Regions from separate parts of the Pseudomonas sp. JL3 genome, predicted to be linked through region 1. Evidence: riboswitches for the same ligand, from Rfam matches in the RefSeq annotation. Region 1 holds a riboswitch; the other holds the start of a gene.
The links. Region 1 has a riboswitch for cobalamin ahead of cobW (cobalamin biosynthesis protein CobW). Riboswitches for the same ligand answer to the same signal wherever they lie in the genome.

Region 1 (14,458 bases):
GCAAATAACTGGCGCCGATCCGAGCATCGTCCAGCACATGCACAACATTGGCCTGACGATAAACGCCGTTGGCGGTGAAATTGGTGCTGCCGCAGAGTACCGCTTCGGGCTGATGCTGCCCCGCTGCGTCGAGTCGGCTCAGGACCATGAACTTGTTGTGAAAGATGTTGTGGGTGACCCGCCCACGCTTGTTCGCCACCGGAATTTTTTCCAGGCTGGCTTCGTTCAGCGCCGTGGTGTCTTCGTCCGGTTGGGCGTGGTACAGAACCCGAACCTTCACGCCGCGCTCGAAGGCAGCGTTCACCGCATCGACGATCACCTTCAACTGGTATTCGTAGATCGCGATGTCCAGCGCCCACTGGCCATCCTCGGCCCGCTCGATGAACCCCAGCAAGCGTGCGAGCAGACCGTTTTCCAGCCATTGCCGCGGCGCGTCGGGCCAGGCTTCGATGGGCAGTTTCTTGTTGGCGCTGAGCAGCGCATCGAGGTCGGCGAACTTGCGCTGGAAGGCCTGACTCGCGGCCACCGCCCGGTTGAAGATGACGTTCTGGCCCGCTGGAAGGCCATTGTCGGTGGTGAGCGTCACTTCCAGAAACTCACCCAGCTGCGGCGCATCGGCGGTGCCGTAGGCCAGGTGAACCCGATAATGGATCGTCACACCCGGATTGACCGCGTAATCGGCCCAACGAAATTTCTGCAACGGCGCGGTATCGCTGGGGGTGGCGCGAAACTGGGGGAATGTATGAGCCTTGCCGGGGAAGGTCAGGCTGTTGAACAGAAACAGCCAGGGTTTGCTGCCTTGCTGTTTTTCGATGGCGAAACCCAGCAGACCTTTGCGGCGGGGTTCGGCCAGATCGATCGCCAGCAACACGCCGTTGGTGCCAGCGTAGGCTTTGACGCGAAAATCGTCCTGGTCATTGCGGGCTAGAACACGCATGGGTCACTCCTGTGATTGGCTTGCTTACAGCAGCATAGGGCAGCGATGCAGATGAGCTGCGATTATCCGTTTCCGAGGTGATGCCATCGCGAGCAGGCTCGCGATGGGGTCAATACTGTCAGCACAAAACTCAACCAGAAATCAGCTCATCGATATGTCGATAATCAACCTGCAATTGCGCCGCCAACACCTTTGCCCGGCCAAGACGAATCGGTCCGCGCTCGATGTCGATCAGCAACCCCGGGCAATCCAGCGCCGGCAACGTTGACCATTCCTTCAGCCGTCCATCCGTCACCAGCAGCAGCCGTTGCTGCTCTGCCGGAAAGCGCTTTTGCCGTGCCGACAGCCAACGCCCTGCCTCGCCCAATGCCGCCAGCACCGGTGTGCCGCCGCCGGCACCGAGCCCCTCGAGCCAGTCGCGCAAGCCAGCGGAAGCTTTCAAACCTTGCACCTGCCACGTCGGCACATGGCCGCTGGCGGTCAGCAAAGCCAAGCGCGCACGCTGTCGATAGGCATCGTCGAACAGTTGCGCCAGCAAGCCCTTGGCATCGCTCAACGCTTGACGACGCCGGGTCGAGGCCGAGGCATCGACGATCACCAGCCATAATTCATGAGGACTGCGGGTGCGCAGGTGAAACAACACATCATCGCGTTGACGCGGTCGGCCATTGAGCAAGGTGCCGGGCCAATTGATCGAACCGCTCAGGGCGGCGTGACGCTTGCCCTGTTTACCGTGATCCAGCCGTCCTGCGCGGGGTCTGGCATTCGCCCCCGCGTCTGATCGAGGGCGAATGCCTAGGGCTTTTTTGGCCAGCTCGGCACTTCACGTCGAGCGCCGACCGGCAGCGCCTGGGCGGGCATTTCGCCCCACTGGCCCTGACCTTCGCTTGGGTTGGGATTCTGGTTAGAGGGCGGCTGCGGTGCCTGGGATTGTTGCGGCATCGGTGGCGAGTGTTCGCGACGACGATGGCGCAAGGCAAATTCAGCGACCGCGTCGATATCGTCCTCGCTGATCGCGGTCGCGCCCCGCCATGCCGCGTGGGCCCGTGCCGCGCGCAACCAGACCAGATCGGCTCGCAAGCCATCGACGCCGGCAGCAAAACAACGCTCGGTGATCTGCGCCAGCGCGGCATCGTCGAGTGGAATGCTCGCCAGTGCCGAGCGCGCCTTTTGGCAACGCTCGCGCAGTGCGTGTTGTTGGCTTTCCCATTCGGCGCAGAACCCTTGCGGGTCGCTGTCGAAATCCAGTCGGCGACGGATGATCTGACCACGCTCGGCGGGTGCGGTGTGGCCACTGAGGGCGACGTTCAAGCCAAAGCGGTCGAGCAGTTGCGGACGCAGCTCGCCCTCTTCCGGGTTCATGGTGCCGATCAGCACAAACTTCGCCGAATGCCGATGGGAAATCCCGTCGCGCTCGATCAGGTTGGTGCCGCTGGCGGCCACGTCGAGCAGCAAGTCCACGAGGTGATCGGGCAGCAGATTGACTTCATCGACATACAACACGCCGCCGTCGGCCTTGGCCAGTACGCCGGGGGAGAACTGTGCGCGGCCTTCGCTCAAGGCCGCGTCAAGATCGAGTGTGCCTACCAACCGTTCTTCGGTGGCGCCTAGCGGCAAGGTGACGAATTGACCGCTGGCCAACAGGTCCGCCAGGCCTCGGGCCAGGGTCGATTTGGCCATGCCGCGCGGGCCCTCGATCAGCACGCCACCGATTTTCGGGTCGATGGCGGTCAGGTACAGCGCGAGTTTCAAGTCGTCGGCGCCGACCACGGCGGAGAGTGGGAAATGGGGGGTGTCGGTCATGTGGCATTACTCATTGTGGTCGGTGGTGTGATCGTTCCCACGCTCTGCGTGGGAATGCCTCAACGGACGCTCCGCGTTCGGCTCTTGGGACGCGGAGCGTCCCGGGCCGCATTCCTTTGCTGCGCGTGGGAACGATCCGGTTAGCCGTCTTCTTCTATATCCAGCAACAAATTCTCCAGCGCCTCGCGGTACTCGCCCGGCTCTTTCCACATTCCCCGCTGCTGGGCCTCCAGCATGCGCTCGGTCATGTCGCGCAAGGCGTGGGGGTTGTGTTCGCGAACAAACTCCCGGGTCGCCGGATCGAGCAAATAGGCGTCTGCCAGCAACGCATATTGATGATCGTCGATCAACTGCGTGGTGGCGTCGAACGCAAACAGGTTATCGACCGTCGCCGCCAGTTCGAACGCGCCTTTATAGCCATGGCGCTTGACCCCGTCGATCCATTTCGGATTGGCCGCGCGGGAACGAATCACCCGGTTAAGCTCTTCCTTCAACGTGCGGATCTTCGGCAAGTCCGGCTGACTGTGATCGCCGTGATAACTGGCCGTCGCTTCACCGCTGAGGCTTTCGACGGCCGCCAGCATGCCACCCTGGAACTGGTAATAGTCGTTGGAATCGAGCAAGTCGTGCTCGCGGTTGTCCTGGTTTTGTAGCACCGCCTGCACCTGGCTCAGACGCTGGGCGAACTGTTCGCGGGCGGCGGTGCCTTCATCGGAGCCGCCGTAAGCGTAACCGCCCCAGTTCAGGTAAACCTCGGCCAAGTCTTCACGGCTTTGCCACAAGCGACCGTCTATGGCGCCCTGCACGCCCGCGCCGTAAGCCCCCGGTTTGGCCCCGAAGATGCGCCAGCCGGCCTGCCGCCGCGCCGCTTCTTCATCCAGCCCGGACTCCAGCAGCGCTTGCCGCTCGGCGCGGACCTTGGCCGCCAACGGGTTGAGATCGTCCGGTTCATCCAGCGCGGCGACCGCTTGCACGGCTGCGTCGAACAGCCGGATCAGGTTGGCAAAGGCATCACGGAAAAATCCGGAGACGCGCAAGGTCACGTCCACCCGTGGGCGGTCCAGCAGACTCAACGGCAGAATCTCGAAGTCGTCAACCCGCTGACTGCCGGTCGCCCAGACCGGACGCACGCCCATCAGCGCCATGGCCTGGGCGATGTCGTCGCCGCCGGTGCGCATGGTTGCGGTGCCCCAGACCGACAGACCGAGCTGACGCAGGTGATCGCCGTGGTCCTGCAAGTGCCGCTCAAGAATCAGGTTCGCGGATTGGAAGCCAATGCGCCACGCGGTGGTGGTCGGCAGGTTGCGTACGTCCACCGAATAGAAATTGCGCCCAGTGGGCAGCACGTCCAGCCGGCCGCGACTCGGCGCGCCGCTCGGGCCGGCCGGGACGAATCGGCCGTTGAGGGCGTCGAGCAAGCCGCGCATTTCCGCCGGGCCGCAGGCGTCCAGGCGTGGGGCAACGACTTCGCGCAAGCTATCGATGATGGCGTTCACCTCCGACCAACCACCCTCCTGTGGGCCGGGTTGGGCTTGAGGCTGGTTCAACGTGTGCGAAATCAGTTGAGTGGCGAACAGCTCCAGGCGTTCACGGGTATCCCCGGCGGTGCGCCAGGGTTCATCGTTAAGCGATTGCAGTTCCACGGGACGTGGTCCGGTCCACGGCTCGGCCAACGCACAATCCAATGGATCAAACCCCAGCTCGAACGCCTTGGCCAACGCCCGCAACAGACTCGATTGCGCCCCACGACCATCGCCGCGAGGAATACGCAGCAAGGCCAATAAGGTGTCGATGCGCAACCGCCCGACCGGCGATTCGCCAAACACATGCAGGCCATCGCGGATCTGCGACTCCTTCAAGTCGCACAGGTACGTGTCCAGGCGCGGCAACCAGATCGCCACATCGGCATCGCTGTCGAGCTTCTCGTCCAGTTGCAGTTCGCGGTCGATGTGCGTGTCGCGCACCAATTGCAGAATGTCGCGCTGCAGTTCCCGGGCACGGCGCGGATCGAGCAATTGCGCTTCGTAATATTCGTCGGCCAACAATTCGAGATTGCGCAGCGGACCGTAGGTTTCGGCGCGGGTCAGCGGCGGCATCAGGTGATCGATGATCACTGCCTGTGTACGGCGCTTGGCCTGGGCGCCCTCACCCGGGTCGTTGACGATGAACGGATAGATGTTCGGCAGCGGCCCGAGCAACGCATCCGGCCAGCAGTTTTCCGACAGCCCGACGCCTTTGCCCGGCAGCCATTCGAGGTTGCCGTGCTTGCCCACATGAATCACGCCGTGAGCGCCGTAGGTGTTGCGCAACCAGAAGTAGAACGCCAGATAGCCGTGAGGCGGCACCAGGTCCGGGTCGTGATACACCGCGCTCGGGTCAACCTGATAACCCCGGGCCGGTTGAATGCCGACGAAGGTCAGGCCGAAGCGCAGACCGGCCACCATCATTCGTCCGCCACGGAACATTGGGTCGTTTTCGGGGGGGCCCCAACGTTCCAGCACGGCTTGGCGATTGGCCTCGGGCAGCGCGTTGAACATCAGGTTGTAGTCGTCCAGCGCGAGGCTTTGATGACAGGGACGCTGGTCGAGGGTGTCTAGGTCGTTGCTGACGCCGCCGAGCAATTGCTGGATCAGCGCGGTGCCGCTGTCCGGCAACTCGGCCGGCAGCGGGTAACCTTCGGCGTGCAGGGCGCGCAGGATGTTCAATGCCGCAGCCGGTGTGTCGAGGCCTACGCCATTGCCGATGCGCCCATCGCGCGTCGGGTAGTTGGCGAGGATCAGAGCGATGCATTTTTCGCCGTTAGGCACTCGCGCCAGATCGATCCAGCGCCGTGCCAGTTCAGCGACAAAATCCATGCGTTCAGGTTGCGGCCGGTAGCAGACCACGTCGGACTGACTGCGCTCGCTGCGCCAGGCCAGATCCTTGAAACTGATCGGCCGGCTGATGATCCGCCCGTCCAGCTCCGGCAGCGCGATGTGCATTGCCAGATCCCGCGGCCCGAGGCCTTGTTCGCTGGCGCGCCAACCGGGTTCATTGTCTTGGGCGCAGATCGCCTGGATCACTGGAATGTTGCGGCGAAACGGCCGCAAGTGCGGCGCTTCGGGGCTGGACTGGGCGAAACCGGTGGTGTTGAGAATCACCCCCGCCTCCACTTCATCCAACAGGTCCTCAACCACCATCAGGCAGCCGGGCTCTTTCAAACTGGCCAGCGCAATCGGCAACGGGTTCAACCCCGCCGCTTGCAAACGCTGGCAGAAAATATCGATGAAACCGGTGTTCGCCGCCTGCAAATGCGAGCGGTAAAACAGCACCGCCGCCACCGGCTGATCAGCTTGCCAGTCGGCTTGCCAATCGCTTAGTTCTGCGGGGCTTTTTTGCGGGTGATAGATCGCGGTGCGTGGCAGGGTTTGCGGCTCGGACCATGGATAGTCGCGGCCGAGCCAACGACTGGCGAGGCAGCGAAACAGGTCGAGCGCGTTGGCCATGCCGCCCTGACGCAGGAAGTGCCAGAGCCGGTCGCGGTCTTGCGCGGTGACGGTGCTCAGGTCACTGAGTTCCGGGTCCGGCCGATCGTCCCCCGGCACCAGAATCAGCTGCACGCCGCGCTCGGACAATTCCACCAGACGCTCAATGCCATAACGCCAATAGGCGATGCCGCCGTGCAGCGAGATCAGAATTACCTTGGCGTGGCGCAGTACTTCGTCGACGTATAGATCGACCGAGGCGTGATTCTGCACCTGCATCGGGTTGGCCAGGCGTACGCTCGGGTAATCGTCGGGCAACTGCTGCGCCGCTTCGGCGAGCAACGCCAGGCTGGAATCGCCGCTGCACAGGATCACCAGCTCGGCGGGGGTTTGTCCAAGGTCGGCAATGTTGTCATCCGACACGAAACCGCCGGGCTGGGTCCTGAGCAGGTGCATGGTTTAAACGCTGAGCGCAGCGCGCAATTGCGCTTCGAGCTGTGCGGCATCCAGCGCCTGACCGATCAACACCAGACGGGTGGTGCGCGCTTCTTCAGCGCCCCACTGACGGTCGAAGTGCTTGTCGAAGCGCGTGCCCACGCCCTGGATCAGCAGGCGCATCGGCTTGTTCGGCACCGCTGCAAAACCTTTCACCCGCAGGATGCCGTGCTGGACCACCAATTGAGTCAGCGCATCCATCAGCAGGCTTTCGTCGGCTTGGGGCAGCTCAATCGAGATGGAGTCAAACGCGTCATGGTCGTGGTCGTCTTCACCTTCATGGTGATGATCGTGATGGCTGTGGCGACTGTCGATGTGCTCTTCGGAACCGGCACCGAGGCCGATCAGCACGTCCAGTGGCAGACGGCCGCTGCTGGCTTCGATGACTTTCACCGCTGGCGGCAGTTCTTCGGCGACTTCCAGGCGCACACGGGCCAGGTCTTCAGCGCTGATCAGATCGGCCTTGTTGAGGATCACCAGGTCGGCGCTGGCCAGTTGATCGGCGAACAGCTCGTGCAGCGGCGATTCGTGGTCCAGATTCGGGTCGAGTTTGCGCTGGGCATCGACCTGATCCGGGAACGCAGCGAAGGTGCCAGCAGCGACGGCCGGGCTGTCGACCACGGTGATCACCGCGTCAACCGTGCAGGCGCTGCGGATCTCTGGCCATTGGAAGGCTTGAACCAAAGGTTTTGGCAGGGCCAGACCCGAGGTTTCGATCAGGATGTGGTCGAGGTCGCCGCGACGAGCGACCAGTTCACGCATCACCGGGAAGAATTCTTCCTGAACCGTGCAGCACAGGCAGCCGTTGGCCAGTTCGTAGACGCGACCGTTGGCTTCTTCTTCGGTGCAGCCGATCGAGCACTGCTTGAGGATTTCGCCGTCGATGCCCAGCTCGCCGAACTCGTTGACGATCACCGCGATACGGCGGCCCTGGGCGTTGTCGAGCATGTGGCGTAGCAAGGTGGTTTTGCCCGAGCCGAGGAAGCCGGTAACGATGGTGACGGGGAGTTTGGCCAGTGTTTTCATCGGATGCCCTTTGGCAAGGTGGCGGGCATACGGGACGACAATCGCAGCGGCAGGTGCGCGCGCGCAAGAGTTCCGCCACCGGATCACCCCGCCCGGTTGTAGTGAGAATCTGTATCGAGGCAGGTCTCCTGGCTGACGGTGTGCCAATCGTTCGACTGGCGTTTGCTGCGCCTTCCCGCGACCCTGATGGATCAGGGTTTGCAGTGGCGTGGCAGCGAACATCACCGTTCACAGTTGCGGGGGCAGCCGCGGCATCGACCGCGTTCCCTTCTTAGCTTCGGCAGATGCCGAAGAACCTCGAAAGCGCAAGGCTACGCATCGTGTGGGGGCGGGTCAATGTCCATGCCGCGTTCTGTGGCGGCTGGGATGACGCCATCGCGGGCAAGCCCGCTCCCACAGTTGATCGCATTCCCTTGTGGGAGCGTGGCTTGCCCGCGATGCAGACGACCGGGTTCCGAGTTGAGAACCCCTGCCAATTGACTCCCCGCCCCCGCCCATGCTCTCCTACACGCCTTGTTACGGGTGCCCTTCACAGGGTGAAACGGGAAACCGGTGAATCATGTGCTTTACTCTAAAGCCATGTCAGTCCGGTGCTGCCCCCGCAACGGTAAGCGAGTGAAGCGTCAAATCCACTGTGCCCGTCACACGGCATGGGAAGGTGATGCTTGCAGGTTTCGGCGCAAGCCCTGCCCCTCGCGAGCCCGGAGACCGGCCCGCAACACTAAAGTGACTTTTACGTTCACTGAATAACAAACCCGCGGTGGGCGGGCGCTGTTCGAAATCTCTGCGTGCCCCGGCGTGCGGCGGTTTTCATGCGCTCTATTCACCCGCTGACAGACCAGAGGGAAGCGCCATGTCGATCATCAGCAGCACCGGCAGCAACACCGATAAAAAGATCACGATCAGCACCACCACAACCCTGAGCCAACGCCTGACCGCCGCTTTTTGTGCGTCGATCCTTGGCGCCAGCCTTGTGTATTTCGCCGGTTTCTCGCACATCGAAGCGGTACACAACGCCGCGCACGATACCCGTCACAGCTCTGCCTTTCCGTGCCATTGAGACCTGCTGACATGAGCAAGCGTATTGCGCAAACCGCAGGTTTCACCGGGCTGCTGGCCGCCCTGCTGTTGACCCTGCTGCAAAGCTTCTGGGTCGCCCCGCTGATTTTGCAGGCCGAGACCTACGAAAAATCCGAGCCGGCCGCCGTTGAAGTCCACGAGCACGCTGCTGGTGCAGTCGCCGCTCACACCCACGATGCCGAAGCCTGGGAGCCGGAAGACGGCTGGCAGCGCGTGCTGTCGACCACCGGCGGCAACCTGGTGGTCGCGGTCGGTTTCGCCCTGATGCTTGCGGGCCTCTACACCTTGCGCGCTCCACGCCGTACCTCTCAGGGCCTGCTCTGGGGTCTGGCCGGTTATGCGACATTCGTGCTGGCGCCCACCCTCGGCCTGCCACCTGAACTGCCAGGCACAGCCGCAGCGGACCTGGCGCAACGGCAGATCTGGTGGATTGGCACTGCCGCGTCCACCGCTGTCGGCATCGCGCTGATCGTGTTCAGCCGCCACTGGCTGATGAAGATCCTCGGTGTAGCGATTCTGGCCGTTCCGCACGTCATTGGCGCGCCGCAACCGGAAGTCCATTCGATGCTGGCGCCGCAAGCCCTGGAAGCGCAATTCAAAATCGCTTCGCAGCTGACCAACATGGCGTTCTGGCTGGCCCTGGGCCTGATCAGCGCCTGGTTGTTCCGCCGCAAAAGCGATGGTCAATACTCCGCATGACTGACATCAGCGCAGTGCCGACCCTGGTGGTCGGCCTGGGCTGCCAGCGCGGCTGCCCCGTCAGCACGCTGCGGGCGCTGCTTGATCAGGCGTTACAGGCCCATCAAATCGAGCTTCGTGAGATCAAGGCCTTGGCCAGTATCGACCTCAAGCGCGAAGAACCCGCCCTGATCGAACTGGCTGAGCAACTGGCATTGCCGCTGATGTACTTCAGCAGCGAACAATTGGCCGGTTATGAACCGCAACTCAGCCACCACTCGGACATCGCGTTCGAGCGCACCGGCTGTTACGGCGTAGCGGAAAGTGCCGCGCTGGCACTGGCCGAACAACTTGCTCAGGCACCGGCAAAGTTGCTGATTCCACGACAAAAATACGCCCAGGCCACCCTTGCATTGGCCAGCGCCGCGTAAAATCCCCGATAATCCCCGCCTTCGATCATGAGCAATCTTCATCTGAAGTGTGCCCATGCCCTTTTTCTGACAGGAAACGACGATGACCGTCTACTTCATTGGCGCAGGCCCCGGCGACCCGGAACTGATCACCGTCAAAGGCCAGCGGCTGATTCGTAGCTGCCCGGTCATCATCTATGCAGGCTCCCTGGTCCCTGCCGCTGTGCTGGAGGGTCACCGGGCCGAACAGGTGGTCAACAGCGCCGAATTGCACCTGGAACAGATCATCGAGCTGATCAAGACCGCCCATGCCAACGGCCAGGACGTGGCCCGGGTGCATTCCGGCGATCCGAGCCTGTACGGGGCGATTGGCGAGCAGATTCGCTACTTGCGTGAACTCGACATCCCTTTCGAAATCATTCCCGGCGTCACCGCCACCGCCGCCTGCGCGGCCCTGTTGGGTGCTGAACTGACCCTGCCGGACGTGTCACAGAGCGTGATTCTGACCCGCTACGCCGACAAGACCGCGATGCCGGCCGGTGAAGAGCTCGGTAGCCTGGCGCAGCATGGGGCGACCATGGCAATCCACCTCGGGGTCAATCATCTGGAGAAGATCCTTGCCGAATTGCTACCGCACTACGGCGCCGATTGCCCGATCGCGGTGATTCATCGGGCGACCTGGCCGGATCAGGATTGGGTAGTGGGGACGCTGGCGGATATTGCCGGGAAGGTTCAAGCCAAGGGATTTCGCCGCACGGCGCTGATTCTGGTGGGTCGGGTGTTGGGTAGCGATCACTTCAGTGAGTCGTCGCTGTATCGCGCGGGGCATGCGCACCTCTACAGACCCTGAGATGATCGTTCCCACGCTCTGCGTGGGATGCCTCAATGGACGCTCTGCGTCCGCTCTTGAGACGCGGAGCGCCCCGGGCTGCATTCCCACGCAGAGCGTGGGAACGATCAAAAAAAACGGTGCTCACGGGCACCGTTTTTTTATGTTTGCAGCGAACACCTTAGTAGTAGGCGTTTTCTTTCTGCGTGTGGTCGGTCACGTCACGAACGCCCTTGAGCTCGGGGATGCGCTCGAGCAAGGTGCGCTCGATGCCTTCGCGCAGGGTAACGTCTGCCTGGCCGCAGCCTTGGCAACCGCCGCCGAATTTCAGCACGGCGATACCGTCTTCGACCACATCGATCAGGCTGACCTGACCGCCGTGGCTGGCCAGCCCCGGGTTGATTTCGGTTTGCAGGTAGTAGTTGATGCGCTCGTTGACCGGGCTGTCAGCGTTGACCATCGGTACTTTGGCGTTTGGCGCCTTGATGGTCAGCTGGCCACCCATGCGGTCGGTGGCGTAGTCGACTACCGCATCGTCCAGAAACGCTTCGCTGAACGAGTCGATGTAAGCGGTGAAACTTTTGAGCCCCAGCGCCGTGTCTTCAGGTTTTTCTTCGCCCGGCTTGCAGTAGGCAATGCAGGTTTCGGCGTACTGGGTGCCAGGCTGGGTGATAAAGACGCGGATGCCGATACCCGGAGTGTTCTGCTTGGAGAGCAGATCAGCCAGGTAATCGTGGGCGGCGTCGGTAATGGTAATAGCGGTCATGGAAACTCCTCGCAGGCTTGGACGCAGTTTACGCCAATCATCGCGCCGGACAAAGTCCTAGTATTTTTGTCGGGAAAGATGCGCCTGTCGATGATCCTCTGATCACCGCTCCTACAAGGGTTCGGTCAGGGTTCGGCGGTGCGTGTTCAGGCCCTCAATCAAAGATTCTCGTAGCGGTTCATATCCAGCACGCCCTCTTCCACCGGGTCGGTGTCGTGGATGTAGCGGCTCAGATCATGGAAATACTGCCAGAACTGCGGATGACTGCGGCGAATGCCCCAGCGTTCGACGATTTTCTCGAAACTGGCGGCGTCCCTGGCATTTTCCATCGCGTCGACGAACGCGGGTACTTGCCCGGCCGGGATGTTGAACATGAAGTTCGGATAACTGCTGAGAACACCCGGATAGATCGTCAACGTATCGAGCCCTGGCTGATAGCGCAGCGACTCACCGAGCAGGAACGCCACGTTGCTGTGGGCGCGGTTGCGCAGCAGGCTGTAGACCTCGCGTTTGCCGCTTTGGGTCTCGATGCGCAACATCGTGGCTTCTGGCAACTGATCGATGACCTTCAGCCCCGCAGCCGGACGTGAAGTCAGGCGGCTCAAGGCCTGTTCGGCGTTCTGCAACGCCAGATCGATGTTCGGCCGCGAGCAGTAGGCACCATCGCAACGGTTGATCGGGTCGGGCTTGGCATTGAGGTCGCCGTACCGGGCCAGCAATTGCAGGGCAAAATCGCGTTTCGGGTCCTTTTCGTCCAGCGTCAGCGCCGTCGGCTTGTCGTTATCGATGTACTCATAATCCAGCCACATCTTGAACTTGCCGCCGTTCTGATACCAATCGTCGAGGTAGCCATCCCGTGAGTCGGCCGGCATCAAGCGCAAGAAATTCTGCTCGGCACCGTTGCGAATCAGGTCGAAGTACAGTCGGGTCTGGGCCTGATGGGATACGTTGCCGAATACATCGAAGTTGACCGCCAACTGGTAATACGTGCGTTCCAGCAGCGGGTAATCGAACAGCCAAATGGTTTGCGGCACGTCACCGATCAGGCCTTTGTTCACCGAGGCGCTGTCGAAATGCCGGAAGATGCTCAGCAGTGCGTTGTCATTGCCGGCCCACAGGGTCGACCAGCTCGGTGCCGGTAAATCGGCGTAGTTGTCCCGGCGCAAGGCTTCATATTCGTTGCGTTTGTCGCGGTAGTCGTGCCACAGGCTCAGAACACTGCCGACGTCATCGTTCTGCCCCGGCATCGCCAGCAACGGCGTGGCCTGGCCGCGATAATTCGGGTCGGTGATGTAAAGGTCATGCTCGGGGGCCTGGAACAGCGCCCAGAAGTTGTCGCGGATCACGTCGGTGGCGATCTGGCCCCGGCAGACCGGGCCACGAATAAAGGTACGCACGAAGTACTCGGCGTTATCGAGCATGAACTGGTAGCGCGCCTGAGCCGGGATGGCCTCAAAGGTCGTGAACGGATTGGCCCGTCGCTCCGGCCCGTAACCCGGCAGCGCATTGACCTGCCAATTGCCGCTGTAAAACAGGCTTTTGATCCGCGCCATCTTCGCCGCGCTCAGCGGATAGGTGATGTGGGTCTTGTGCACGATCACGCCTTGCACCGGCCATAAACGGTAGTAAACCTGAGTGCCCGGATCGTCATTCGGACGGCGAGTGTTGATCAGATCGATCGGCTGCCCGGTTGGCGTGCGCGAACGTACCCACTGAAAGAAATGCCCCGGCTCGCCGTCCTTGAAATAGAGGTGCGCCAGGAACCAGTGCTCGAACAACCAGCGCCCCACCAGACTCTCCCGGGCGCCTGGCGCGTTGAGCAAATTTTCCCACTGCACCACCTGCAAGGCTTCCTTGGTGCTGGGCACCAGGCCCTGTTCATCAATCGGCGCGCCGGAGGCCAGCCAGCGTTGCAACGTCTGGTATTGCTGATCGGTCAGGCCGGTGACCGCCAACGGCATGCCTTCTTTCGGGTGGGAGCTGGCATAACCGTCAAACTCCGCCGGCATGGCGCACATGTTTTCCCGGTTCAGGCCCAGGACGATGTCTTCCGGCAACTTGGCGTTAGGTTGCAACGGCGTTTTGTGGCCCAGCTCGAGCATGCGCGCCATCAGCGCCGCCTGGCTGCCCTGGGCGTCAAGCACCGAATAAAAGCCCTTTTGCTGCCAGGCACGCTTGCCGAAGGCGTCATAAAACAGCCGGGTCGGCGCTGCGGCCTGGCTACGCTCGCCGTCATAGACAGGCACCTTCGTCGCGCCTCGAACCGCCCCTTCGCCACTGCCCAGATTGAGCTGACAGGCGGAGTCGTAGCAGGCATGGCAGGCCACGCACTTTTCGGTGAAGATCGGTTGAATGTCGCGGACGTAGGAAATATCCGGAGCTTGTGCAGCGGCGCCCCCGCTTAAAAACAGCATCAATAGGCTGGTGACGACGCGATACGACATATCCCTGGTCCTGATCATGAGAAAACGCCGCGATTCTACCGGCCTGACCCTCGTACCAACATGAACGATATTCATGCAAAACCCGCACATGCTCCAAAAGCGCACAGGTTTGTTATCATCCCGGGCCTTCGTCATGGCCTTACCGAGTAGTCCAAATGTCCGATCGCAGCGTTCGCCTTCAAGCTCTCAAGCACGCCCTCAAAGAGCGCATCCTGATTCTCGATGGCGGCATGGGGACGATGATCCAGAGCTACAAGCTCGAGGAGCAGGATTACCGTGGCAAACGCTTCGCCGACTGGCCGAGCGACGTGAAAGGCAACAACGACCTGTTGGTGCTGACGCGCCCGGACGTGATTGGTGCTATTGAAAAAGCCTACCTGGATGCCGGCGCCGACATTCTGGAAACCAACACCTTCAACGCCACCCAAGTGTCCCAGGCCGACTACGGCATGCAGGGCCTGGCATACGAACTCAACGTAGAAGGCGCACGCCTGGCGCGCAAGGTGGCGGACGCCAAGACCCTGGA
Region 2 (14,458 bases), on a different contig from region 1:
TCTGCGAAGGCGCGCGATTTTATCAGGCTTGAGGGGCAGCGGCCATCCTCGTACCGACGGGCAGGAGCATATCGCGTTAAAAAAACCGATATTGCCCGTGTTGGTGGCGTCCCGGATGGCTGTATAAGGTATCGACGTTAACCGTCTATCGTTATGACAGTGCGAAAACTACCGGGATCGGGTGAATGTTTTGCTTGAACGTGTGGTCAACAGACCCCTGGTTCAATCATCTTCACGCGGTCTGTTCCAGCCGCTCTTGTCGTCAGGAATCTTTTTATGCGTTTTCTTAAATTCTTGTTCGTGGGCTGTTTATCCGTGGTCAGCCTGACCACTCATGCCGAAACCGTCAAAGGACTCTATCAAGTGCGCGAGCCTGTCAGCAGCCAGACGCCGGAGGAGCGCGATCAGGCGACTCAGCGGGCGCTGGATACGTTGGTGTTGCGCCTGACCGGTGACCCCAAGGCGGCGCAGAGCCCGGGTCTGGCGACCGTGCGCAAAGATCCTCAGCAGATCATCAGCCAGTTCGGTTATGAGGCCGGGCCGCCGCAGGTGCTGAAAGTCGATTTCGATCCTGCTACCACCGAACAGGCCTTGCGTCGTGCCGGGTTGGCCATGTGGGGCAGCAACCGGCCGTCGATTCTCGGTTGGTGGTTGAACGATTCCACTGAGGGTTCGAGCCTGGTCGGCGATGGCCAGGCCAGTGCCACGCCGCTGCTTCGAGCGGCGCAACATCGTGGGCTGCCGCTGCGTTTGCCACTGGCAGACCTGAACGAGCAGATTGTCGCCACTGCGCCGAATCTGGAAAGTGCAGACCCTGCACCGCTGCGGGGTGCATCCGACCGTTACAATGCCGACGCCTTGCTGGCGGTGCATGCCCGTGAAGAGAGTGGCCAATGGCAAGCCAAGTGGCGTTTGTGGTTGGGCGATCAGAAAGAAGTCGGTAGCGTGCAGGGCGCCGATACCGCAGCGCTGGCCGATGCGGTGATGCTGGCGGTCAGCCAACGCCTGGCGCCGCGTTTTGTCGCCAAACCGGGTGCATCGAGCGAGCAATTGCTGGAAGTGCAGGGGATGAATCTGGAGCGTTATGCGACGCTCGGGCGTTTGCTGGAACCTTTTGGTGCTCGCCTGCAAAGCGTTGATGGCGACCGCGTACTTTATCGGGTCAACGGCAGCGCCGATCAGCTGCGGGCGCAGTTGTCTTTGGCCAAGTTGCAGGAAATTCCGGCAGGTGAGGCGCCGGCCCCCGCGATGTCTGTTCAACCCGTGGCGGCTGGCGCGACACCGGTCGCAGCGCCAGCCTCGGTACCGACGCCGCAGTTACGTTTTCGCTGGTAGTTTTTCTTTATATAGAAGCAGGAGTGGTAAATGGCCGATTCACGGCGTTGGTTCTGGCTCGGTGGGGTGGTCCTGCTTTGCGCGTTTGTTTACCTGTTGCATCCGATCCTGACACCATTCCTGGTGGCGCTGTTGCTGGCCTATCTGTTCGACCCGCTGGTGGATCGGCTGGAGAAGTACGGTCTGTCACGGACCTGGGGTGTGGTGGCGGTGTTCGCCTTGTTCACGTTGATCGTTACCGCGTTACTGTTGGTGTTGGTGCCCATGCTCGCCAAGCAGCTGTTTCGCTTGTATGAACTGGCGCCGCAAATGCTCGACTGGTTGCAGCACACCGCCGTGCCGTGGGCGCAATCGAAGATCGGGTTGTCGGACGGCTTCTGGAAGTTCGACAAGCTCAAGGCGGCGTTCAGCGAGCACATGGGTCAGACCACCGATGTGGTCGGCGTAGTGCTGAGTCAGGCGACGGCATCAGGCCTTGCGCTGATCGGGTGGCTGGCCAACCTGGTGCTGATTCCGGTGGTGAGTTTTTACCTGCTGCGCGACTGGGATCTGATGATGGCCAAGATCCGCAGCCTGCTGCCCCGTGATCGTGAAGAACGCGTCATGTCCCTGGCGGGAGAATGCCATGAAGTGCTCGGGGCCTTCGTGCGCGGGCAGTTGCTGGTGATGCTGGCGCTGGGCGTGATTTATGCCGCCGGCTTGATGATCGTCGGGCTGGAGCTGGGGCTGTTGATCGGTCTGATTGCCGGGTTGGCGGCGATCGTGCCGTACATGGGGTTCGTCATCGGGATTGGCGCGGCGTTGATTGCCGGTCTGTTCCAGTTCGGTGGCGATCTGTATCCCATGATTGGTATTGTCGCGGTGTTCATGGTCGGCCAGGCGCTGGAAGGCATGGTCCTGACGCCGTTGCTGGTGGGTGACCGGATCGGCCTGCACCCGGTGGCGGTGATCTTCGCGATCCTGGCCGGCGGCGAACTGTTTGGTTTTACCGGTATATTGCTGGCGTTGCCGGTGGCGGCGGTGATTATGGTCCTGGTGCGTCACGTACACGATTTGTACAAGGATTCAGAAATCTACGGCGGTGTCGACGAATCCGAGGTGTAAGCTTTTAATCCCCGTAGCGGGCAGTCTGGTTTCGTGCCAGGTTTGCCCGTATCCCTCGCGTGGCTGTCACATGCGCCGTCAAAGAAACTGTCATAAAACCAGCACGTTAACGCAAACCTTTGATTTTGCTTGTGGTCTGTCGCATTGTGCGCTCAGCCTCACGGGTATAAACTTCGCAAACTTTACACAGAGGCCACTAACGGTTCCTTTGGAACTGTTCAGTCAGCATGAAACCGATTCAGCTGCCCCTAGGTGTGCGTCTGCGTGATGACGCTACCTTTATCAATTACTACCCAGGCGCCAATGCCGCTGCACTCGGCTATGTCGAGCGGCTCTGCGAAGCCGACGCCGGCTGGACGGAAAGCCTGATTTACCTCTGGGGCAAGGATGGGGTAGGGCGCACGCATTTGTTGCAGGCGGCGTGTCTGCGCTTCGAGCAACTGGGTGAGCCGGCGGTGTATCTGCCGTTGGCCGAGTTGCTGGACCGTGGCATCGAAATCCTAGACAACCTCGAACAGTACGAACTGGTCTGCCTGGACGATTTGCAGGCGGTCGCCGGCAAGGCGGATTGGGAAGAGGCGCTGTTCCATCTGTTCAATCGTCTGCGTGACAGCGGCCGGCGTCTGCTGATCGCCGCCTCGACGTCCCCGCGCGAACTACCGGTGAAGCTGGCGGATCTCAAATCGCGGCTGACACTGGCACTCATCTTCCAGATGCGCCCACTCTCTGACGAAGACAAATTGCGTGCCTTGCAGTTGCGCGCATCCCGTCGTGGCCTGCACCTGACCGACGAAGTCGGGCATTTTATTTTGACCCGTGGCACCCGCAGCATGAGTGCGCTTTTCGAGCTGCTCGAACGCCTCGATCAGGCCTCCCTTCAAGCTCAGCGCAAGCTGACAATCCCGTTCCTGAAAGAAACCCTGGGCTGGTAAAGAACCTGATCAAGCTCAGATTTTACGCGGGTTTTGGCAAATTCCAGGCGTCAACAAATCCGCTTTCCTGCAAGAGGGCAGGCTGCGCAAAGGTTCAAAATGGGCTTAAGCGCTTAGATGTAAACGAGAAACCGATAAGTCACATAAAGATCGATTGAATTTGCAAATGAGGTTGATAGCGGGCATAGTCTCGGCTTCTTTAGAAACTATCAGCCACGGTCGTGCCCATGCTAAATCGCTTCGCACCCCTCGTGCCTCTCGCACTCGTCACCCTGCTGTTCGGTTGCGCTGCTCACTCTCCAGTGTCCCAGCCAGAGCAGCAACAGCAGGTTAAAAACTCAGTTACTGCGCAATCTTCTTCCGTTCTTTTCCAGGAAGCTCTTTACCAGGACGGCGTGGCCACCGATAAAGAACTGGCAGACTTCGCCGGCGGCAAGTCGTACCAGCTTCCGGTTCTGGCCGACAGCATCCTCGAACGTGGCATGTCCCTGATCGGTACCCGGTATCGTTTTGGCGGCACCTCCGAGGCTGGCTTCGACTGCAGCGGCTTCATCGGTTATCTGTTCCGTGAAGAAGCCGGCATGAACCTGCCGCGCTCCACTCGCGAAATGATCAACGTTGACGCTCCTCTGGTTGCTCGCAGCGCCCTGAAGCCGGGTGATCTGCTGTTCTTCGCCACCAATGGTCGTCGCGGTCGTGTCAGTCACGCCGGGATCTACCTGGGTGACAACCAGTTCATCCACTCCAGCAGCCGCAAAAGTGGTGGTGTCCGGATCGATAGCCTGGGCGACAGCTACTGGAGCAAGACCTTCATCGAAGCCAAGCGCGCACTCGCGATGGCACCGACGACGGCCCCGGCTATCGTTACTGCACGCAAGTAAGCGGACAGTTTGTAAGGCGAACTTAAAGTCTTACTTGAAGTTTGCCGTGTAGCCGCTAGAATCCTGATCTATTATTGATGGCAAACCGCCTGCGTTCTGCGCAGGCGGTTTTCTTTTCTGCCTTCTCGGTAGAAAAAGCCGCAGCCAGATCAGGATGTTCTGCTTATGACGATGTCGGCCCGCCTCGCACTCATGTTCTTCGCAGCGCTGCTCAGCGCCTGCGCCAGCCGCACACCGCCACCTGCGCCGGTGGTCCGCGCTCCGATTGTTTTTGGTCCTTCCCAAGCCTTCTCCCCCGCGGCAGAAGACGTGCTGTTTCGCGCGTTGGGCCTGGTGGGAACGCCTTATCGCTGGGGCGGCAACACGCCAGATTCCGGGTTCGATTGCAGCGGTCTGATCGGTTATGTGTATCGCGATGTCGCAGGCATTTCCTTGCCGCGCTCCACCCGCGAGATGATCGGCATGCAGGCCCCCAATATCGGTAAGGAAGGCCTGCAAACCGGTGATCTGATTTTCTTCGCCACCAATGGCGGCTCCCAGGTCAGTCACGCCGGGATCTACGTCGGCGAAGGCCGCTTCGTCCACGCGCCAGCCACGGGCGGCACGGTCAAGCTGGACAGCTTGTCCAAAGCTTACTGGCAGAAAGCTTATCTGAGCGCCAAGCGCGTCTTGCAACCTGAGCACTTGGCACATAATCCGTAGCGGAGGTTGTCATGACCGCTCGTTTGAAGGCTGAGGCTGCGCAGAAAACTGTAGGAGCGAGGCTTGCCCGCGAAAGCGGTGTGTCAGTCGATATCAATGTTGACTGTGATGCCGTCTTCGCGGGCAAGCCTCGCTCTTACAGTCGAGCTGATTACTTGGCTGCGGAAACGCGCCACACCTTGTTCCCCACATCATCCGCCACCAGCAAGCCTCCTTGCTGATCGATCACCACGCCCACCGGCCGGCCCATGGCTTTTTCCTCGTCATTGAGGAAGCCAGTGAGCACATCCACCGGTTGCCCGGTCGGTTTGCCGGCGTTGAACGGCACGAAAATCACCTTATAGCCGCTGTGCGGTTTGCGGTTCCAAGAGCCATGCTGGCCGATGAAAGCGCCTTGAGTGAACGGTGCGGGCAGTTTGCTGCCTTCGGCAAACGTCAGGCCCAGTGACGCAGTATGTGGCCCCACCGCATAGTCCGGTGCAATCGCCTTGGCCACCAGATCAGGGTTTTGCGGTTCGACGCGAATGTCGACGTGCTGTCCGTAATAGCTGTAGGGCCAGCCGTAGAACCCGCCGTCCTTCACTGACGTGATGTAGTCCGGCACCAGGTCGCTGCCGATTTCGTCACGCTCGTTGACGGCGGTCCACAGTGCGCCGCTCTGAGGCTCCCAGGCCAGACCGTTTGGATTGCGAATCCCCGAGGCGAAGATCCGATGATTGCCGGTGGCGCGATCCACTTCCCAGATCGCAGCGCGGCCTTCCTCCTGATCCATGCCGTTTTCACCGACGTTGCTGTTCGAGCCCACGGTGACGTACAGCTTGCTGCCATCCTTGCTGGCGATGACATTTTTGGTCCAGTGATGATTCAGCGTGCCGCCCGGCAAGTCGACCACCTTGATCGGCTGCGACTTGATCGCCGTCTCACCGTTTTCATAGTGGAAACGCAGCAGGCGATCAGTGTCGGCGACATACAAATCATTGCCGACCAGGGTCATGCCAAAGGGCGAGTTGAGGTTTTCCAGGAATACCGTGCGGGTTTCGGCGACGCCGTCGTGGTCCTTGTCCCGCAGCAGGGTGATGCGGTTCGGGCTGGGGACGCCAGCACCGGCGCGGCCCATGACTTTGCCCATGATCCAGCCACGAATACCGCCATCGGATTTGGCCGGTGCATTGGTTTCGGCCACCAGCACATCGCCGTTGGGCAATACGTAGAGCCAACGTGGGTGTTCGAGGCCTTCGGCAAATGCCGCCACTTGAGTTCCTGCCGCGGCGACAGGTTTCTTGCCTTCAGGCCAGCCGATCGCCGGGGCGATGTTCACCGTCGGGATCAGGGTTTTATTGGGTTCTGGCAGTTTGGGCGAGGGGCCTGTGCCATCCGAGACTTGCAGGCTGGAGGTTTCACCACAGGCGGCGAGCCCTCCGGCGAGCGCGATGATGAAAACGAGCTGGGGTTTGCGCATTACTGATCTTCCCTATGAATGCATTGACGTAATCATAGAGAAGCGTAGACGCTCGATGGTTCAACCGGTCAGCCGCGGGCTTCCTTGAGCAGAACAGCGATGCCTGGATGGTAGTTGCCGGCTTCATTGCGCAACTTGCGGTAGGCGTATGGGAAATACCAGGCCACGGCGCAGCTGTGTTCCTTTTGCAGGTCGTCGACCATGTCCTGAAGTTCTTCCGGTGTAGCGCTCTGCTGAGCTTTTTGCGGCGCTACGAACAGGCAGCCGAGTTTCAGATCGCTGGCGTAGCTGATTCGCTTCGCGTCACTGGTGATGTCCGCCAATGCCTGAGTCAGGTTCAGGCTATTGACCCGTGGCCAGCGCTGGGTGGCCTGGAGATACGCGCGTTCTTCGCTGCTGGCGATAAACAGATCGGCGTGGGCGTTGCGTTCGCCTTCTTCAGTCTGTTTGCGCGTGGATGTTTGTTGCAGCGTGACCATTTCTGCCATCCAGGCTGCGGCGGAGAGCAGGCCGAGGTTGGCGTTTTCGTCGTACCAGTAAGGTGTATCGTTATCGCCGCGTACGGCGTTGAAGCGGTCGATACAGTCAAACCAGCGTTCCAGCACCGGCCGCAGGAATTCCAGCTTCGGATTGCTGATGATCATGCCTTGCATGTGGCTCACCCTTGTTATTGTGTTGTGAGGTTGTGGCTCTTTGATATCACTGCTTGTAGTGTGGCACAAGATTGGCGTCAGTTAATTGATCAATGGCAGTTATTCGCTCAGCGGCGCCCCGGGTTTAATTGACGCTCCACCCCCAACCCTCTAACCTTCGCGGCTTGTTTCAGGTGCTCTGTGACCTTGGTCGACAGAGTGAAACAGGGAAGCCGGTGAGTGAATTTCTTCCCGTGAAAAATGATCACGATCCCGGCGCTGCCCCCGCAACGGTAAATGAGTAAAAGCTGCGCCTTGAGCCACTGTGTCGATTGTCGACATGGGAAGGCGCGCAGTTGGCCCTGGTGCCGCTCATGAGCCCGGAGACCGGCCTGATTCATCCAACGGCATCACGGTGGGCGATGCCAGGCTTCTTGCCGTCTATTCTTGTGCCTGCCCGCCGTTATCCAGCCTCAACGGAGAGCTCCCCCATGACTGATACTCCCGATCGTGACGAACGCCATCTGGCGCGCATGCTGCGCAAAAAAGCGGTGATCGACGAACGCATCGCCAACTCCCCGAATGAATGCGGTTTGCTGCTGGTGCTCTCCGGCAACGGCAAAGGCAAGAGCAGCTCGGCGTTTGGCATGCTTTCCCGGGCCATGGGCCACGGCATGCAGTGCGGCGTGGTGCAGTTCATCAAGGGGCGCACCAGCACCGGTGAGGAGCTGTTCTTCCGACGCTTCCCGGAGCAGGTGCGTTTTCATGTGATGGGCGAGGGCTTCACCTGGGAAACCCAAGACCGCCAGCGCGACATCGCCGCCGCTGAAGCCGCCTGGGCGGTGTCCCGCGAATTGCTGCGTGATCCATCCATCGGTCTGGTAGTGCTCGATGAGTTGAACATCGCCCTCAAGCACGGCTACCTCGATCTCGATCAGGTGCTCAGCGACTTGCAGGCTCGTCCGCCGATGCAACATGTGGTGGTCACCGGTCGTGGCGCCAAACCGGAGATGATCGAGTTGGCGGACACCGTCACTGAAATGGGCATGATCAAGCACGCCTTCCAGGCCGGAATCAAAGCGCAAAAAGGCGTCGAGTTGTGAGTCAACCACATCATTGCCCGGCGGTACTGATTGCCGCGCCGGCCTCCGGTCAGGGCAAGACCACCGTCACCGCCGCGCTCGCTCGTTTGCATCGCAATCAGGGGCGCAAGGTCCGCGTGTTCAAATGCGGCCCGGATTTTCTCGACCCGATGATTCTCGAGCGCGCCAGCGGTGCACCGGTTTATCAACTCGACATGTGGATGGTCGGCGCGCGGGAAAGTCGGCGGCTATTGTGGGAGGCCGCGGGCGAAGCCGATCTGATCCTCATCGAAGGCGTCATGGGGCTGTTCGACGGTACGCCTTCCAGCGCCGACCTGGCGCGGCACTTCGGTGTGCCGGTGCTCGGCGTGATCGACGGCACCGCCATGGCGCAGACGTTTGGCGCGCTGGCCCTGGGCCTTGCGCGTTATCAGCCGGATTTACCGTTTGCCGGTGTGTTGGCCAACCGGGTCGGCACCGTGCGCCATGCGCAGTTGCTCGAAGGCAGCCTGACTGAAGGCTTGCGCTGGTACGGCGCGTTGTCCCGGGAGACCGGCATCGAATTGCCGAGTCGGCATCTCGGCCTGGTTCAGGCCAGTGAGCTGAATGATCTCGATCTGCGCCTCGACGCGGCGGCCGACTCACTGGCCAGCAGTTGTGATGTGGCTCTACCGCCGGCCGTGGAATTCGCCGCGCCTGAAATGATCGCAGCCGAACCGTTGCTGGCCGGGGTGCGGATTGCCGTGGCCCGGGACGAAGCTTTCGCGTTTACCTACGGTGCGAGCCTTGATCTGTTGCGGGCCATGGGCGCCGAATTGTCTTTCTTCTCGCCGATCCGCGACAGCGGGTTACCGGAGGCGGACAGTCTTTATCTGCCGGGCGGTTACCCCGAATTGCACCATGTGGCGTTGTCACAAAACACGCCGATGCTGACCGCGATCCGCGCTCATCACGCGGCGGGCAAACCGTTGCTGGCCGAGTGTGGCGGCATGCTGTATTTGCTCGATTCACTGACCGATGTCGAGGGCACACGCGCTGAATTGGTCGGCTTGCTGGCCGGTGATGCGGTGATGCAGAAGCGTCTTGCCGCGTTGGCCTTGCAGGCGGTCGAATTGCCGGAAGGTTTGCTGCGTGGGCACACGTACCACCACTCGTTGACCAGCACTGAACTTGAGCCAATTGCTCGAGGTTTGAGTCCCAATGGCGGGCGAGGGGCGGAGGCGGTTTATCGTGAGGGGCGGATGACGGCTTCTTATGTGCACTTTTATTTCCCGTCCAATCCGACAGCGATTGCAGCGCTGTTTGCGCCTGACCCTGAAACCGCTTTCGCGAGCAGGCCATGACGGACAACACATTCAGCCAGGCCGAACGCGAAGCTGTTTATCGCGCGATTGCAGAGCGCCGCGACATGCGTCACTTCAGTGGCGGCTCGGTTGAGCCCGAGTTACTGAGGCGTCTGCTCGAAGCCGCGCATCAGGCCCCAAGTGTTGGCCTGATGCAGCCCTGGCGTTTCATCCGCATTAGCGACCGGGCACTGCGCGGCAAGATCCAGCTGCTGGTGGAAGACGAACGCATCCGCACTGCCGAAGCCCTCGGCGAGCGCTCCGACGAATTCATGAAGCTCAAGGTCGAAGGCATCAACGATTGCGCCGAGGTGCTGGTCGCCGCGCTGATGGACGATCGCGAGCGACATATCTTCGGCCGTCGTACATTGCCGGAAATGGACATGGCCTCGTTGTCCTGCGCCATCCAGAACCTTTGGCTGGCGTCCCGCGCCGAAGGCCTGGGCATGGGCTGGGTGTCGCTGTTCGAGCCGCAAGCGCTGGCGGACTTGTTGGGCTTACCGGCCGGGGCCAAGCCTTTGGCTGTTCTTTGCCTGGGGCCGGTCAAGGAATTCTATCCGGCGCCGATGTTGGTACTCGAAGGTTGGGCGCAGGCGCGTCCACTCAGCGAGTTGCTGTATGAAAATTATTGGGGAGTGAGTCAATGAGTGTGGCGTTGTTGAGTGTCGCCGCGGTCGCGCTGGATGCGCTGCTGGGTGAACCCAAACGCTGGCATCCGCTGGTGGCGTTCGGTCGTTTTGCCGATCGCATCGAGCAACGTTTCAACTCCGGTGGCCGTGGCTGGCGCAGTCATGGGGTTACGGCCTGGGTGATGGCGGTCGTGCCGCTGACCTTGCTGGGCACCGCACTTTCCTGGGCGCCTTATGTCGGTTGGATTGTCGAGATTCTCGTGCTCTATTGCGCCCTCGGCATGCGCAGCCTCGGCGAGCATGTCGAGCCGGTGGCCAAGGCCCTGCGCAGCGATGACTTGATCGAGGCGCGCAAACGTGTCGGTTATCTGGTCAGCCGTCAGACCAGCGAACTGGATGAAACCGAAGTCGCCCGCGCCGCCACCGAATCGGTGCTGGAGAACGGCAGCGATGCGGTGTTCGCCGCACTGTTCTGGTTTGCCGTGGCGGGTGCGCCCGGCGTGGTGCTCTATCGCCTGAGCAACACCCTCGATGCAATGTGGGGTTATCGCAACGAACGCTTCGAACGTTTCGGTTGGGCAGCGGCGAAGATCGATGATGTTCTGAACTACATTCCTGCACGCCTGGTGGCGTTGACTTACGCACTGCTGGGCAAAACCCGACTGGCGCTGAAGTGCTGGCGTACCCAGGGCTCGACCTGGGACAGCCCGAATGCCGGGCCGGTGATGGCGGCCGGGGCCGGTGCGCTGGGTGTCGAGTTGGGCGGGGCGGCGATCTATCACGGTGAACTGCATCAGCGTCCGCCATTGGGCGAAGGCGTGCCGGCGGATGCCGATTCCATCGACCGTGGCTGGCAATTAGTCCAGCGCGGGGTATGGTTATGGCTGCTGATTCTCTGCGTGGGGGCTGAATTCTATGCTTGAGCACGGTGGCCGGCTGCGCAAGGCGGCGCTTGAATACGGCATCGCCGAGGCCGATTGGCTGGATCTGTCCAGTGGCCTGGCGCCCTGGCCATTTCCGGTCCCGGACATTCCGCTGCGAGCCTGGGCGCGCCTGCCGGAAACCGATGACGGTCTGGAGCAGGCCGCCTGCGACTATTACGGTGCGGCCCAGGTGTTGCCAGTGGCGGGTTCGCAAATGGCGATCCAGTTGCTGCCGCGTTTGCGCCGGGCCGGCAAGGTCGGCGTGCTGTCGCCGTGTTACGCCGAACACGCCGAAGCCTGGCGTCGCAACGGTTACATCGTGCGTGAAGTGCTGGAGCAGGAAGTCGATTTTTTTCTCGACAGCCTCGACGTGCTGGTGGTGGTCAACCCGAACAATCCCACGGGCCTGAGCCTGACCCCGGCCCGCCTGCTGGATTGGCATTCGCGGCTGGCCCAGCGCGGTGGCTGGCTGGTGGTGGACGAGGCGTTCATGGACAACACGCCGCATTTGAGTCTGGCGCCGTTCGCCGATCAGATCGGCTTGATCGTGCTGCGCTCCTTCGGCAAGTTTTTCGGCCTGGCCGGTGTGCGGCTGGGTTTTGTGTTGGCTGAGCGCAAGTTGCTCAAGCTGCTGGCTGAACAGGTCGGGCCTTGGGCGGTCAGCGGTCCCACTCGAGTGCTGGGCCAGGCGTGTCTGACAGATACGGAGGGGCACACCCGACAGCGCATTCGTACTGACGAGGCCGGCGAGCGTCTGGCGTTGCTGCTTGAACAATACGGTTCCAAACCTCAGGGCGGCTGCGCGTTGTTTCAGTGGCTGATCACCGAGCGAGCCGAAGCGCTGCATGAGTTCATGGCCCGACGCGGCATTCTGCTGCGGTTGTTCACCCACAACAGCAGCCTGCGTTTCGGCTTGCCGGCGGATGAAGCGGATTGGCAGCGTCTCGAGCAAGCGCTTGAAGCCTACGTTAAGGAAGCGCAATGACAACGTTGATGGTGCAAGGCACCACGTCCGACGCCGGTAAAAGCACGCTGGTGACGGCGCTGTGTCGCTGGGTCACGCGCCAGGGCGTGAGCGTCGTGCCATTCAAACCGCAGAACATGGCGCTCAACAGCGCGGTGACTGCCGACGGTGGCGAGATCGGGCGTGCTCAAGCGGTGCAGGCTCAAGCCGCCAATCTCGAACCGCACACCGACATGAACCCGGTGCTGCTCAAGCCCAACAGCGATACCGGCGCCCAAGTGATCATTCATGGCCGCGCAGTCACCACCATGAACGCGGTCGCGTATCACGACTACAAGGCCATCGCCATGCAAGCGGTGCTGGCCTCCCATGAACGTTTGAGCGCGGCATATCCGGTGGTGATGGTCGAAGGGGCGGGCTCGCCGGCAGAGATCAACCTGCGGGCCGGCGACATCGCGAACATGGGGTTTGCCGAGGCGGTGGACTGCCCGGTGGTGTTGATCGCCGACATCAATCGCGGCGGGGTTTTCGCGCATTTGGTCGGTACGCTGGAGCTGCTGTCGCCCAGCGAACAGGCACGGGTCAAAGGCTTCATCATCAACCGTTTTCGCGGCGACATCGCCTTGCTGCAACCTGGTCTCGATTGGCTGGAGGAGCGCACCGGTAAGCCGGTGATCGGCGTGTTGCCGTATGTGATGGACCTGCATCTTGAGGCCGAGGACGGCCTCGATCAGCGTCAGACCGACAAGGCCGATCAAGTGCTCAGCGTGGTGGTGCCGGTGTTGCCGCGTATCAGCAACCACACCGATTTCGATCCGCTGCGCCTGCATCCGCAAGTGGACCTGCAATTCATCGGCCCCGGTCAGGCGATTCCGCCGGCCGACGTGATCATTCTTCCCGGCTCGAAAAGCGTGCGCAGCGACCTCGCGTACCTGCGGGCCAACGGCTGGGATACGGCTATCTCGCGACACTTGCGCTACGGCGGAAAAGTACTTGGAATCTGCGGCGGTCTGCAAATGCTCGGCGAGCAGGTGCACGATCCGCTGGGCCTCGAAGGCGCGCCGGGTTCCAGTGCCGGTTTGGGCCTGCTGGCGTTCGAAACGCAGCTCGAAGAAGAGAAGCAGTTGCGCAATGTGCGTGGGCGTCTGGCGCTGGAAGATGCGCAGGTCAGCGGCTATGAAATTCATGCCGGCGTGACCACCGGGCCGGCGCTGGAAAACGCCGCGGTGCAGCTCGACGATGGTCGCTGCGATGGCGCGCAAAGTGTTGATGGGCAGATTTTCGGCACGTATCTGCATGGCCTGTTCGAGTCACCGGCGGCGTGCGGTGCACTGTTGCGTTGGGCTGGGTTGCGGGATGTGCAGGAAGTGGATTACCACGCCTTGCGAGAGCGCGATATTGAACGGCTGGCGGATCTGGTGGAGAAGCATTTGGATACCGGGCTGTTGCGGGAGCTCTGTGGTTTTTAAGGGGAGTGTGCTCGCGAAGACTGGAGTCGCCTCACCGCACATCTTAAGGAATAAACCATGCTGCAACTGATCCTCGGCGGCGCCCGCTCCGGCAAAAGTCGCCTGGCTGAAAAACTGGCGACAGACAGTCAGCTTCACGTCACCTACATCGCCACCAGCCAACCCCTGGACGGTGAAATGAACGAACGGGTAGCCCATCACCGCGCCCGCCGTCCGGCCGAGTGGGCGTTGATCGAAGAACCGCTGGAACTGGCACGCGTGCTGCGCGAAAGCGCCAGTGCCGATCGTTGCTTGCTGGTGGATTGCCTGACGCTGTGGCTGACCAACCTGCTGATGCTCGATAACGCCGAGCGTCTCTCGGCCGAACGCGAAGCCCTGCTGGACTGCCTGGCGTCATTGCCAGGTGAAATCATTTTTGTCAGCAACGAGACCGGCATGGGTGTCGTGCCGCTGGGCGAGTTGACTCGCCGCTATGTCGATGAAGCCGGTTGGTTGCATCAAGCCTTGGCCGAGCGCTGTCAGCGAGTCGTCCTGACCGTCGCCGGCCTGCCCCTGACTTTGAAAGGAACTGCGTTATGACTCACTCCTGGTGGCTGAACCCGTGCAAGCCAATCGACGCGCAAGCGGTCGAACAGGCGCAGGCGCGTCAACAGCAACTGACCAAGCCTGCCGGCTCGCTCGGTCGGCTCGAATCGGTGGCGGTGCAACTGGCCGGGTTGCAGGGGCAGGTCAAGCCGACGCTCGATCAGTTGTGGATCGCGATTTTTGCCGGTGACCATGGTGTGGTTGCTGAAGGCGTGTCGGCGTTTCCGCAGGAAGTCACCGGGCAGATGCTGCACAACTTTGTCAGCGGCGGCGCGTCGATCAGCGTGTTGGCGCGGCAGTTGGGTGCGTCCCTGGAAGTGGTCGACCTCGGCACCGTCACGCCGTCGTTGAATCTGCCGGGTGTACGTCACCTGAATATCGGCCCGGGTACGGCGAATTTTGTTCAGGGGGCGGCGAT

Region 2: another riboswitch for cobalamin. It lies ahead of cobO (cob(I)yrinic acid a,c-diamide adenosyltransferase); the one in region 1 lies ahead of cobW (cobalamin biosynthesis protein CobW).

The regions. Positions count from the first base shown of each region.
Region 1 covers NZ_JAKWJK010000002.1:572,342-586,799, reverse strand. Annotated here, with positions in the region: gene MMG91_RS06025 (phospholipase D-like domain-containing protein) at 1-937, opposite strand, end outside; gene MMG91_RS06020 (VWA domain-containing protein) at 1,068-1,613, opposite strand; gene MMG91_RS06015 (ATP-binding protein) at 1,733-2,740, opposite strand; gene cobN (cobaltochelatase subunit CobN) at 2,881-6,660, opposite strand; gene cobW (cobalamin biosynthesis protein CobW) at 6,664-7,725, opposite strand; cobalamin riboswitch at 7,826-8,040, opposite strand; cobalamin riboswitch at 8,229-8,457, shown strand; gene MMG91_RS06000 (CbtB domain-containing protein) at 8,579-8,785, shown strand; gene MMG91_RS05995 (CbtA family protein) at 8,797-9,504, shown strand; gene MMG91_RS05990 (cobalamin biosynthesis protein) at 9,501-9,914, shown strand; gene cobM (precorrin-4 C(11)-methyltransferase) at 9,997-10,743, shown strand; gene nfuA (Fe-S biogenesis protein NfuA) at 10,904-11,488, opposite strand; gene MMG91_RS05975 (fatty acid cis/trans isomerase) at 11,647-13,932, opposite strand; gene metH (methionine synthase) at 14,088-14,458, shown strand, end outside.
Region 2 covers NZ_JAKWJK010000003.1:598,217-612,674, reverse strand. Annotated here, with positions in the region: gene MMG91_RS09215 (DUF2066 domain-containing protein) at 277-1,335, shown strand; gene MMG91_RS09210 (AI-2E family transporter) at 1,366-2,439, shown strand; gene hda (DnaA regulatory inactivator Hda) at 2,667-3,371, shown strand; gene MMG91_RS09200 (C40 family peptidase) at 3,599-4,252, shown strand; gene MMG91_RS09195 (C40 family peptidase) at 4,418-4,954, shown strand; gene MMG91_RS09190 (sorbosone dehydrogenase family protein) at 5,106-6,413, opposite strand; gene MMG91_RS09185 (hypothetical protein) at 6,482-7,066, opposite strand; cobalamin riboswitch at 7,221-7,456, shown strand; gene cobO (cob(I)yrinic acid a,c-diamide adenosyltransferase) at 7,537-8,148, shown strand; gene MMG91_RS09175 (cobyrinate a,c-diamide synthase) at 8,145-9,470, shown strand; gene bluB (5,6-dimethylbenzimidazole synthase) at 9,467-10,117, shown strand; gene cbiB (adenosylcobinamide-phosphate synthase CbiB) at 10,114-11,022, shown strand; gene cobD (threonine-phosphate decarboxylase CobD) at 11,015-12,007, shown strand; gene MMG91_RS09155 (cobyric acid synthase) at 12,004-13,455, shown strand; gene cobU (bifunctional adenosylcobinamide kinase/adenosylcobinamide-phosphate guanylyltransferase) at 13,513-14,034, shown strand; gene cobT (nicotinate-nucleotide--dimethylbenzimidazole phosphoribosyltransferase) at 14,031-14,458, shown strand, end outside.